2 regions of the Mesorhizobium sp. WSM4898 genome follow, and region 2 is predicted to be linked to the other one. Evidence: predicted binding sites of a transcription regulator. Region 2 holds the regulator's gene; the other holds the start of a gene.

Region 1 (4,789 bases), on a different contig from region 2:
AATTCATCTTGTGGTCGATGCGCATGACCCTGTTGCGCGGCAGGTCGCTGCCGGATTCGAGGATGGCACGCCCCGTCTCGGAATCGTCGCAATAGATTTCAAGATGGCCGCCGATCAGAGGATCGCTGATCGAGAGCGGAATGAGTTCCGTCACCGGAACGCCATCGCAGTGCCAGTCGACGGCGCCGTCCTTGGGGTTCATGAAGGTGACGGTCGAGCCGACGATAGACAGCGGATAGGGTTCGAGCTTGGTGCCCATCATGTCGGACAGCCGTTCCAGCCGCAGCTTGTCGTTGAGCAGTTCCTTGATCTCGGGAATGTAGCGGTCCGCGCCGGTGATGAAGGTGAGGTCGAGATGCTTGTGCACGGCGTGGCTGGCCTTGAGCTTGAGCGCCGCCTCCTCGATCGCGGCGAGCAGTTGCGGGTCGTAGCCGTGAAGATACTGGGCGACGCCGAAGCTCGACACTTTCCACGCCGTATCATGACCGATGATGGCTTCACGGCTCATCGCATAGCGCAGTTCGGGGATTGTATGGGCGTTCATTCTACTTCTCCAAGGTCGGGGCAACACTTGGTAAACAGTCGATTGAGCACCCTCCCCTGTAAATTTAGGAATGCTGGTGCTACTTTAAGCATAGCTAAAGGTCGAACCCCGTGCGTCTGCTCAGCCAGGTCAACTTAAACTCGCTGAAAATCGTGGAGAGCGCCGCCAGGCACCGCAACTTCACGCGCGCGGGCGAAGAGCAGTTCATTACCGCCTCCGCCGTCAGCCAGCGGGTGAAGAGCCTGGAGGACCAGCTGCGCTTCAAGATCTTCCAGCGCGGCGGCAACGCGGTGTCGCTGACGCCGGAAGGCGAGACCTACGTGGCGCGCGTGCGCGAGGCGCTGGAGCGGATCGTGGCTGCCAGCATGGAGGCGACCGGCCAATCCCAGGCGCATGTGCTGAAGATCTGCGTCTTGCCGACCTTCGCGGCGCGCTGGCTGTTTCCGCGGCTTGCCACCTTCCAGCGGCAGTATCCGGATATCGAGATGCGGGTCTCGACTTCCTATGCCACGCATGAATTCGCGACCTCCGAATACGATCTCGAGATCCGCTATGGCGACGGCAATTTCCCCGGCCTCAACTCCGTGCTGCTGTTCAAGGAGGACCTGACGCCGGTGTGCAGCCGCAAGCTGTTCCGCGAGGTGCTGGGCGACAAGCCGCTGTCCAAGGTGACGCCGGAGGACCTCAGGCACTTCACCCTGCTCCACTCCGACACCTGCACCCAGAACTGGCAGTCGTGGCTGGCTTTTGCCGGCGCGAGTTTCGTGCTTGGCGAGACCAAGAGCATCTATTTCGATTCCTGCATGATGTCCTACGAGGCGGCCAATGCCGGCATGGGCTTTGCCGTTGCCAACCGCGCCTATATGGCAAGCGACATCCGAGCCGAGCGGCTGGTCGCCCCCTTCGCGGTCCACCATCCCAACACCGCCGGCTGGTATTTCGTCAGCCCCATCAAGGCGCTCGGCGCCCGCAAGGTGGAGCTGTTCAAGCAGTGGATCATGGCTGAAGCGGCGCTGACGCAGCGCCAGTTGGACCTGGAGATCGCCAACGTGCCGCTGGCGCGCGCCGCGATGGCGTGACGCGGCGGCGCAAGCGACGCAAACACACCCCTGAGATTCTCCGATCTTTGAAGGCCTATAGCCGGCTAGCGCGATCGCCCCATGACGCGGCGGAGAGACTCAGCTATCTTTGGTCCTGCGGCGGGCCTGATTTTCCCGCTTGGCCGGCGCTTTCCAGCTTCCTCCCAAGCAGCGCCGGCCTTCTTCTGCGGCGGCGCCGCTTCGTCTCCCGACAACATCGTCCGCTCTCATTGCTTCGGCGGCGTGCCGGGCTGGTCGCCGCCGGTGGTCGATTGCGGCACCGGGTTCTTATCGACCTGCGGGTTTTTGTCGACGGTGTCGCTTGGCGCCTTGGTGGGCTGCACGCTGTTGTCGCAGGCGGCGAGCCAGAGCCCTGCCGCGACAGCCAGCAGCACAGGAAGTTTCTTCATGACGACCTCCTCTCGTTCGCCCCTTTCTTCGAAGCAAACGAGGCGGCGGCGGTTTGGTTGCGCCGTCCGGCGGAACCAACGCGCCTGTCTCCGGTTGAACCTCGTTAACTCACGAGGAGATGTCATGATCCGTCTGCTGCTCGTCGGCCTGTTCGGCTACACGGCCTATCGCGTCACGATGAGGATCATCGAGGAGGCGTCCGGCGAGCTCGCGCCGCCGGACGATCGGCGGTCGCTGCGGCGCCAGTCGGCGGCGATGGGCGTCGAGCCGAAAAGGTAGATCGGCCAACCTCGCGCTTGTTGGGAAGATGGCCGGCCTATCCAGCACATGCCGGCGCGTACAGCGTCCCCTCTGCCCTGCCGGGCATCGCCCCCCACTTGGCCGCCTTTGGGCGGGATTAGCTGTATTGCGAACAAAGCGGAAACGATGCTTGATGGGCGATGAACATCGCCGCCCGTGATTCGTCCTTCGAAACTCCTGCCTATCTTGCCCGGCTGAACGACGAGCAGCGGCTGGCGGTGGTGCATGGCGACGGCAAGGTGGCCGCGCCGCTGCTGGTGATCGCCGGGGCCGGCTCCGGCAAGACCAGCACGCTGGCGCATCGCGTGGCGCACCTCATCGTCAAGGGCGCCGATCCGCGCCGCATCCTTTTGATGACCTTTTCGCGCCGCGCCGCGGCTGAAATGGCAAAGCGCGTCGAGCGCATCGCCGGCGAGGTGCTGGGCCGCGATGCCGCGATCATCGCCGATGCGCTATCCTGGGCCGGTACTTTCCACGGTATCGGCGCCAGACTCTTGCGCGACTATGCCGAGCAGATCGGCCTCGATCCGGCTTTCACCATCCACGATCGCGAGGATTCGGCCGACCTGATGAACCTTGCCCGGCACGAGCTCGGTTTTTCCAAGACCGAAAGCCGTTTTCCGACCAAAGCCACCTGCCTGCAGATCTATTCGCGGGCGGTGAACGCCCAGGCGCCGCTCGGCGAGGTGCTGGGCTCGGCCTTTCCCTGGTGCTCAGGATGGGCGGAACAGCTGAAGGAGCTGTTCGCGGCTTATGTCGAGGCCAAGCAGGCGCAGAACGTGCTCGATTACGACGACCTTTTGCTCTACTGGGCGCAGATGGCGGCCGAGCCGGAGATCGCCGCTCACCTTGGCTCACGCTTCGACCACGTGCTGGTCGACGAATACCAGGACACCAACCGGCTGCAGGCCTCTATTCTGTTGGCGCTGAAGCCGGACGGCGCGGGCTTGACCGTGGTGGGCGATGACGCACAGTCGATATATTCCTTCCGGGCCGCGGAAGTGCGCAACATTCTCGATTTCCCAAAACAGTTCGCGCAAGGCGCCGAGATCGTCATGCTGGAGCGCAATTACCGCTCGACCGAGCCGATCCTGGCCGCCGCCAACAAAGTAATCGGCGAGGCAAGCGAGCGTTTCACCAAGAATCTCTGGACCGAACGCCGGTCGTCGCACAAGCCGCAACTGGTAAGCGTGCGCGACGAGGCTGAGCAGGCCAATTATGTCTGCCAGGCGATCCTTGCCGAGCGCGAGGCCGGCACGGCGCTCAAGGCGCAAGCCGTGCTGTTCCGCGCCTCGCATCACAGCGGGCCGCTGGAGGTGGAGCTCACGCGGCGCAACATCCCCTTCGTCAAATTCGGCGGGCTGAAATTCCTCGATGCCGCGCATGTGAAAGACATGCTGGCGATGCTGCGCTTTGCCGAGAACCCGCGCGACAGGGTCGCCGGCTTCCGGGTGCTGCAGTTGATGCCCGGCATCGGGCCTTCGGCCGCCTCACAGATCGTCGAGGCGATGGCGACGTCGCTCGACGAGACGCTCGGCCTTGCCCGCTTCCGGCCGCCGCAGCGCGCGGCCGAAGACTGGCCGGTCTTCCTCGACATCTACAGCGGGCTGCGCGCCGGCGCCAAATGGCCGGCCGACCTCGAGCGGATCAGGCTCTGGTACGAGCCGCATCTGGAGCGTATTCACGAGGACGCGATCACGCGCCGGGCCGACCTGTTGCAGCTCGAGCAGATCGCGTCGGGCTATCCCTCGCGCGAGCGTTTCCTGACCGAGCTGACGCTCGACCCGCCCGACGCCACCAGCGACCAGGCCGGCCCGCCGCATCGCGACGAGGATTACCTGATCCTGTCCACGATCCATTCGGCCAAGGGCCAGGAGTGGAAGAACGTCTTCGTGCTCAACACGGTCGACGGCTGCATCCCGGCCGATCTCGGCGTCGGTACCAAGGAGGATATCGAGGAGGAGCGGCGGCTGCTCTATGTGGCGATGACGCGCGCCAAGGACAGCCTGCACCTGGTGGTGCCGCAGCGCTTTTATCCGCACAATCAGCCGGCGCGCGGCGACCGTCACGTCTATGCCTCGCGCACCCGCTTTATCCCGGCCTCGATGCTTTCGGCTTTCGAACAGTCATCCTGGGCGAGCGCGGCGATCACGGACGACCCGCGCCAAAAGCCGGGCGTCAAGGTCGATCTCGGCGCGCGCATGCGCGGCATGTGGAAATAGACGCCTACCCAAAGGCGGGACGACACTCCTACTCAGCCCCACCGCTGGTGAGGGCGCTCCGTTCCCTGCTGCGCGGGTTCGTTCAGTGGAACGTGCCGGCGGCCTCGCCGGATAGCCTGCTGCGCGGGCTTTCGAAGCTCACCTGGTCGCGTCCGTTCGACTTCGCCTTGTAAAGATGCCTGTCCGCGACCCGAAACATGTGGTGATAGGTGGTGGGCCCGCTGAACGCGACG
Region 2 (4,789 bases):
CGTCATGCTGATCGCCGTGCTTTTCGACCGCGCCGCGCTGACGATGCGCAACTTGGCGATCTCGGCCATCGCCGTCATCCTGGTGTCGCCGCATGAAGTGGTTGGCCCGAGCTTTCAGATGTCGTTCGCGGCAACCGCCGCCCTTGTCGGCGCCTATGCCGGCTGGTCCGACTACCGCGCCGGCAAGGTGAGAGCGCCGCCGGAAAAGCGTTCGTTCCTGCGGTTCATGTCGCACAAACTGGCAGTCGGAGCAGGTGGCGCCGCAATGACGTCGATCATTGCCGGAAGTGCCACGGCGCTGTTTGCCATCTGGCATTTCCAGCGCGTCTCGCCGCTCAGCCTGCTGGCCAATCTCGCGATCATGCCGATCGTCACGATCGTGATGTTTCTCGCCGTCGCCAGCGCGGTCATGATGCCGTTCGGCTTCGACGGGCCCTTCCTCTATTTGATGGGCAAGGGCCTAGCGGCGATGATCGCGATCTCGGCGTGGATTTCGGAGTGGTCGCCGGTCGATGCCGTGGGCCTGATCTCGATCCATTCGGTGCTGCTGGCGACGATCGCGCTCGTCATCGCCACGATGGCGACTACGTGGCTCAGGCTGGCCGCAATTCCTTTCGCTGCCGCGGCCGTCATGATCATCCCGCAGGTGCGCACGCCGGACCTGCTGATCTCGGAGGACGCGCATCTGGTGGCGATGCCGATCGGCGGCGGCGAACTCGCCATCAATCGTGCCCGCTCGAACGAGTTCACCACCGATAACTGGAAACGCGCGCTCAAGGCCGAAACGATCGTGCCGCCGGAGACATTCGCCAAGGGCACACTGGACTTGGCCGATCCCGTCGACCTGCCGCCTGGATCGCCCTTTTACTGCACGGGCGACCTCTGCATTGGCCGGCATCCATCGGGCGCGATCGTCGCGCTCGCCGAGAACCGCGAAGCAGCCCGGCCTGCCTGCGACTTCGCAGACCTCATCGTCATCAACGACGCCACGGCCTACAATCCCTGCCGCGATCCACGTATTCTCGTCGTCACCAAGCGGCAGCTCGCGCGCGACGGCAGCGGCGCTGTCTTCTTCGATCCGCAATCGGCGACGGCGCGAGCAACCATTCAATACGCCGTCGAAAAACCGTACCGCCCTTGGCACGAACAGCGGCGATACTCGCGTGAGGCGAGGGGGTTGGCGCCTTACAAGAAGCCCGAGAAGCCGGAAGCCAAGCCGCAGCCCCTCAGTAGCGGCGGATGAGCCCGACGAGCTTGCCCTGAACCTTCACGCGATCGGGACCGAAGATGCGCGTCTCATAGGCCGGATTGGCAGCCTCGAGCGCGATGGAGGCGCCCTTGCGGCGGAAGCGCTTCAGCGTCGCCTCCTCGTCATCGACCAGCGCCACGACGATCTCCCCGGGGCTCGCAGTGCTGGCGTTGCGGATGATGACCGTGTCGCCGTCGAAGATGCCGGCCTCGATCATCGAATCGCCTTTGACCTCGAGCGCGTAGTGCTCGCCGCCCGCGATCATGTCCGGCGGCACTGTGATCGAATGCGTCTGGTGCTGGATGGCGTCGATCGGCACGCCGGCGGCAATGCGACCCATCACCGGGATGGAGACGGCTGAAACGGCGTCGTCGTCATTGCTGGGCGTCGGCGTGCGGGCGGGCGCCGCGGGTTTGATCTGGCGGCCGAGATTGCCTTGGCCGCCCTGGATGACGCTCGGCGAGAACTTCTTCGCCGCATTGAGGCCGGGCGCGATCGAGTCAGGTAGGCGCAGCACTTCAAGGGCACGCGCCCGGTTCGGAAGCCGGCGAATGAAACCGCGCTCCTCCAGCGCCGTGATCAGGCGGTGGATGCCCGATTTCGAGGCAAGGTCGAGCGCTTCCTTCATCTCATCGAAAGACGGCGGAATGCCGCTTTCCTTGAGCCGTTCATGGATGAACATCAGCAGTTCATGTTGTTTGCGCGTCAGCATGGCGGCCCCCATGGGTTCTGAAACCAGAATCAGAAAAACAAACCCAGAACAAACACTATCTGTTCCAGTTGTGTTCCGCAACCGTTTAAAGTTTAGTGAATGTGTTGACGTTTTGTTCAGCGTAACATCAGAACGCTGCATTCCTCGCCGGCTTCAGCCGCCGGTGCGAAGGGTTGGCGCACGATCAGGCCATTGGCATCGGCGAGCATCCTCAACATCGAGGAATCCTGGATGCCGAACGGTGTTGCGATCAACCCCCCCGCATCTTCGCGGACCACGGCGCGCACATAGTCCTGCCTGAGATCGTTGGCGTGCATTGCGACGCCTAACCGGGCCGTGCGGATTTCCTGACGGCAGGACCGGCCGCCCAGCCGCGCCAGAAGCGGCTTCAGGAACAGCTGCGAGCAGACCAGGCTTGCGACCGGATTGCCGGGCAGGCCGATGCAGCGAATGTCGCCGAGCCGGCCAAACATCAGCGGCTTGCCGGGACGCATGGCGATCTTCCAGAAGTCGAGCTGCATGCCTTCGCCGGTCAGCACGTCATGGATCAAGTCGTGGTCGCCGACGGAGGCGCCGCCAAGCGTGACGATGACGTCGGCGCCGGCCTTGACCGCCTTCTTGACCAGGGCCGCGATCGCGTCCTTGCGGTCGGCGGCAATGCCGAGGTCGAGCGCGCGCGCGCCGACCGACTGGGCCGTAGCTGTGACGCCACAGGCATTCGACGAGATGATCTGGTCGGGGCCGAGCGCGCTGCCCGGCGGCAGCAATTCATCGCCGGTGGCGATGATGGCGAGCAGCGGCTGCCGCACCACGTTGAGACTCGGATGGTTGGCCGATGCCGCCAGCGAAAGCGCCGCCGGATCGAGCTGGCGGCCTTTTTCGAGGAGCAGGTCGCCCTCGCAGAAGTCGAGGCCGCGGCGACGGACGTTTCGTCCCTCCACGGTCGGCTCGGTCACTTCGATGCCGCCGCCGCCGAGATCGCGGACATTCTCCTGGATAACGATGGTATCGGCGCCTTCGGGGAGCGGCGCGCCGGTGAAGATGCGCACGGCCTCGCCCTTGCCGACAGAGCCGGTGAAGCCACGCCCGGCGGGCGCCATGCCGATCACGGAGAGCCGCGCCGGCGCCGAGGCTACGTCGGCGGCCCGCACGGCATAGCCGTCCATCGCCGACGCATTGAAGGGCGGCTGGGTGCGCAGAGCCACCACGGGGTCGGCCAGCACCCGGCCGGACGCGTCGGCCAGCGGCACGCTTTCGCCTGGCAGCGCGGTCGCGCCGTCCAACAGGCGTTGGAGCGCCTCGGCGACCGGAAGCAAAGCCATGCTAAGGACCTACCTTGTAGTCGCCCGACTTGCCGCCGGCTTTCTCGACCAGCCTGATGCCGGAAATCGCCATGGCGCGGTCCGCTGCCTTGGCCATGTCGTAGATGGTGAGGCAGGCAACCGACGCCGCGGTCAGCGCCTCCATTTCGACCCCGGTCTTGCCGGTAACCCTGGCAAGCGCGGTGACCCTCAGGCCGGGAAGCGCGCGATCGGGCTCGATCTCGACGGCAACCTTGGTGAGAAGGAGGGGATGGCAAAGCGGGATGAGCTCATGCGTCTTCTTGGCCGCCATGATGCCGGCGATGCGCGCCGTGCCCAGCACGTCGCCTTTCTTGGCGTCGCCGGCCAGGATCATCTCCAGCGTTTCCGGCTGCATGGTGACATACCCTTCGGCGATGGCCGTGCGCGTCGTCTCGGCCTTGCCGCCGACATCGACCATGTTGGCTTCGCCCTTGGCGCCGAGATGCGTAAGCGCGGGCATCCTCAAACGGCCTCGGCCGGCGCCTTGCCCGTCAGCAGAAGGGCGGTCGCGGCGGCCACGTCGGCCTGCCGCATCAGGCTTTCGCCAACGAGGAAGGTGCCGATCTTGTTCTTTTCCAGCCGCCGGCAGTCCTGATGGGTGAAGATGCCGCTCTCGCTGACCAGCAGCCGGTCGTCCGGGACCATGGCGGCAAGCCGCTCGGAAACGTCGAGGCTGGTTTCGAAGGTTCTCAAATCGCGGTTGTTGATGCCGATCAGCCGCGACGAGAGGCGAAGCGCGCGTTCCATCTCCTGTTCGTCATGCACCTCGACCAGCGCGTCCATGCCGAGATCGAAGGCCGTGGCTTCCAATTCACTGGCCAAGGCGTCGTCGACGCTCGCCATGATGATGAGGATCGCGTCCGCGCCCCAGGCGCGGGCTTCATGAACCTGATACGGGTCGAAGAGGAAATCCTTGCGCAGGGCGGGCAGGCTAACGGCGGCGCGCGCTGCGGTCAGAAAGCCGGGCGCGCCCTGGAAGGACGGTGCGTCGGTCAGCACCGAAAGACAGGCAGCACCGCCTTGTTGATAGGCCCTCGCGAGCGCCGGCGGGTCGAAGTCGGCGCGGATCAAGCCCCTGGAAGGGCTGGCCTTCTTGATCTCCGCAATCAGCGCGAAGCCGCCGGCCTTCCGCTTGGCCTCAAGCGCCGCAAGGAAGCTGCGCGGGGGTTCCGCATCCTTGGCCTTCGCCTTGACCTCGGCAAGCGGCGCGCTGAGCTTTGCGGCGGCGATCTCATCGCGCTTGTAGGCTTCTATCTTGCGCAGGATATCGGACAAAATTCTAACCGTTCGAAATCTCGATGAGCTTGTCGAGCACCGCGAGCGCCCGGCCGCTGTCGATGGCCTGCGCTGCTGCCTCGGTGCCATCGCCGAGCGTCGTCGCCTTGCCGGCCACCACCAGCCCGGCGCCGGCATTCATCAGCACGGTGTCGCGATAAGCGCCGGCAGCGCCGCCCAGCATATCGCGCAATGCCTTGGCATTGTAGG

The links. Region 2 encodes LexA, which represses DNA repair genes until DNA is damaged. Its sites were predicted from a motif close to TGTTCNNNNTGTGTTCNG; they were not measured.
Region 1: a site for LexA is predicted at 2,443-2,460, ahead of P9228_RS26605 (ATP-dependent helicase). Genes of this name have one in related genera too.

The regions. Positions count from the first base shown of each region.
Region 1 covers NZ_JARTVQ010000009.1:155,931-160,719, forward strand. The annotation lists gene P9228_RS26585 (hypothetical protein) at 1-544, opposite strand, end outside; gene P9228_RS26590 (LysR substrate-binding domain-containing protein) at 655-1,623, shown strand; gene P9228_RS26595 (hypothetical protein) at 1,851-2,033, opposite strand; gene P9228_RS26600 (hypothetical protein) at 2,158-2,313, shown strand; gene P9228_RS26605 (ATP-dependent helicase) at 2,475-4,556, shown strand; gene P9228_RS26610 (GGDEF domain-containing protein) at 4,639-4,789, opposite strand, start outside.
Region 2 covers NZ_JARTVQ010000003.1:378,067-382,855, forward strand. The annotation lists gene P9228_RS16540 (ComEC/Rec2 family competence protein) at 1-1,243, shown strand, start outside; gene lexA (transcriptional repressor LexA) at 1,227-1,961, opposite strand; gene glp (gephyrin-like molybdotransferase Glp) at 2,078-3,283, opposite strand; gene moaC (cyclic pyranopterin monophosphate synthase MoaC) at 3,285-3,764, opposite strand; gene trpC (indole-3-glycerol phosphate synthase TrpC) at 3,767-4,582, opposite strand; gene trpD (anthranilate phosphoribosyltransferase) at 4,584-4,789, opposite strand, start outside.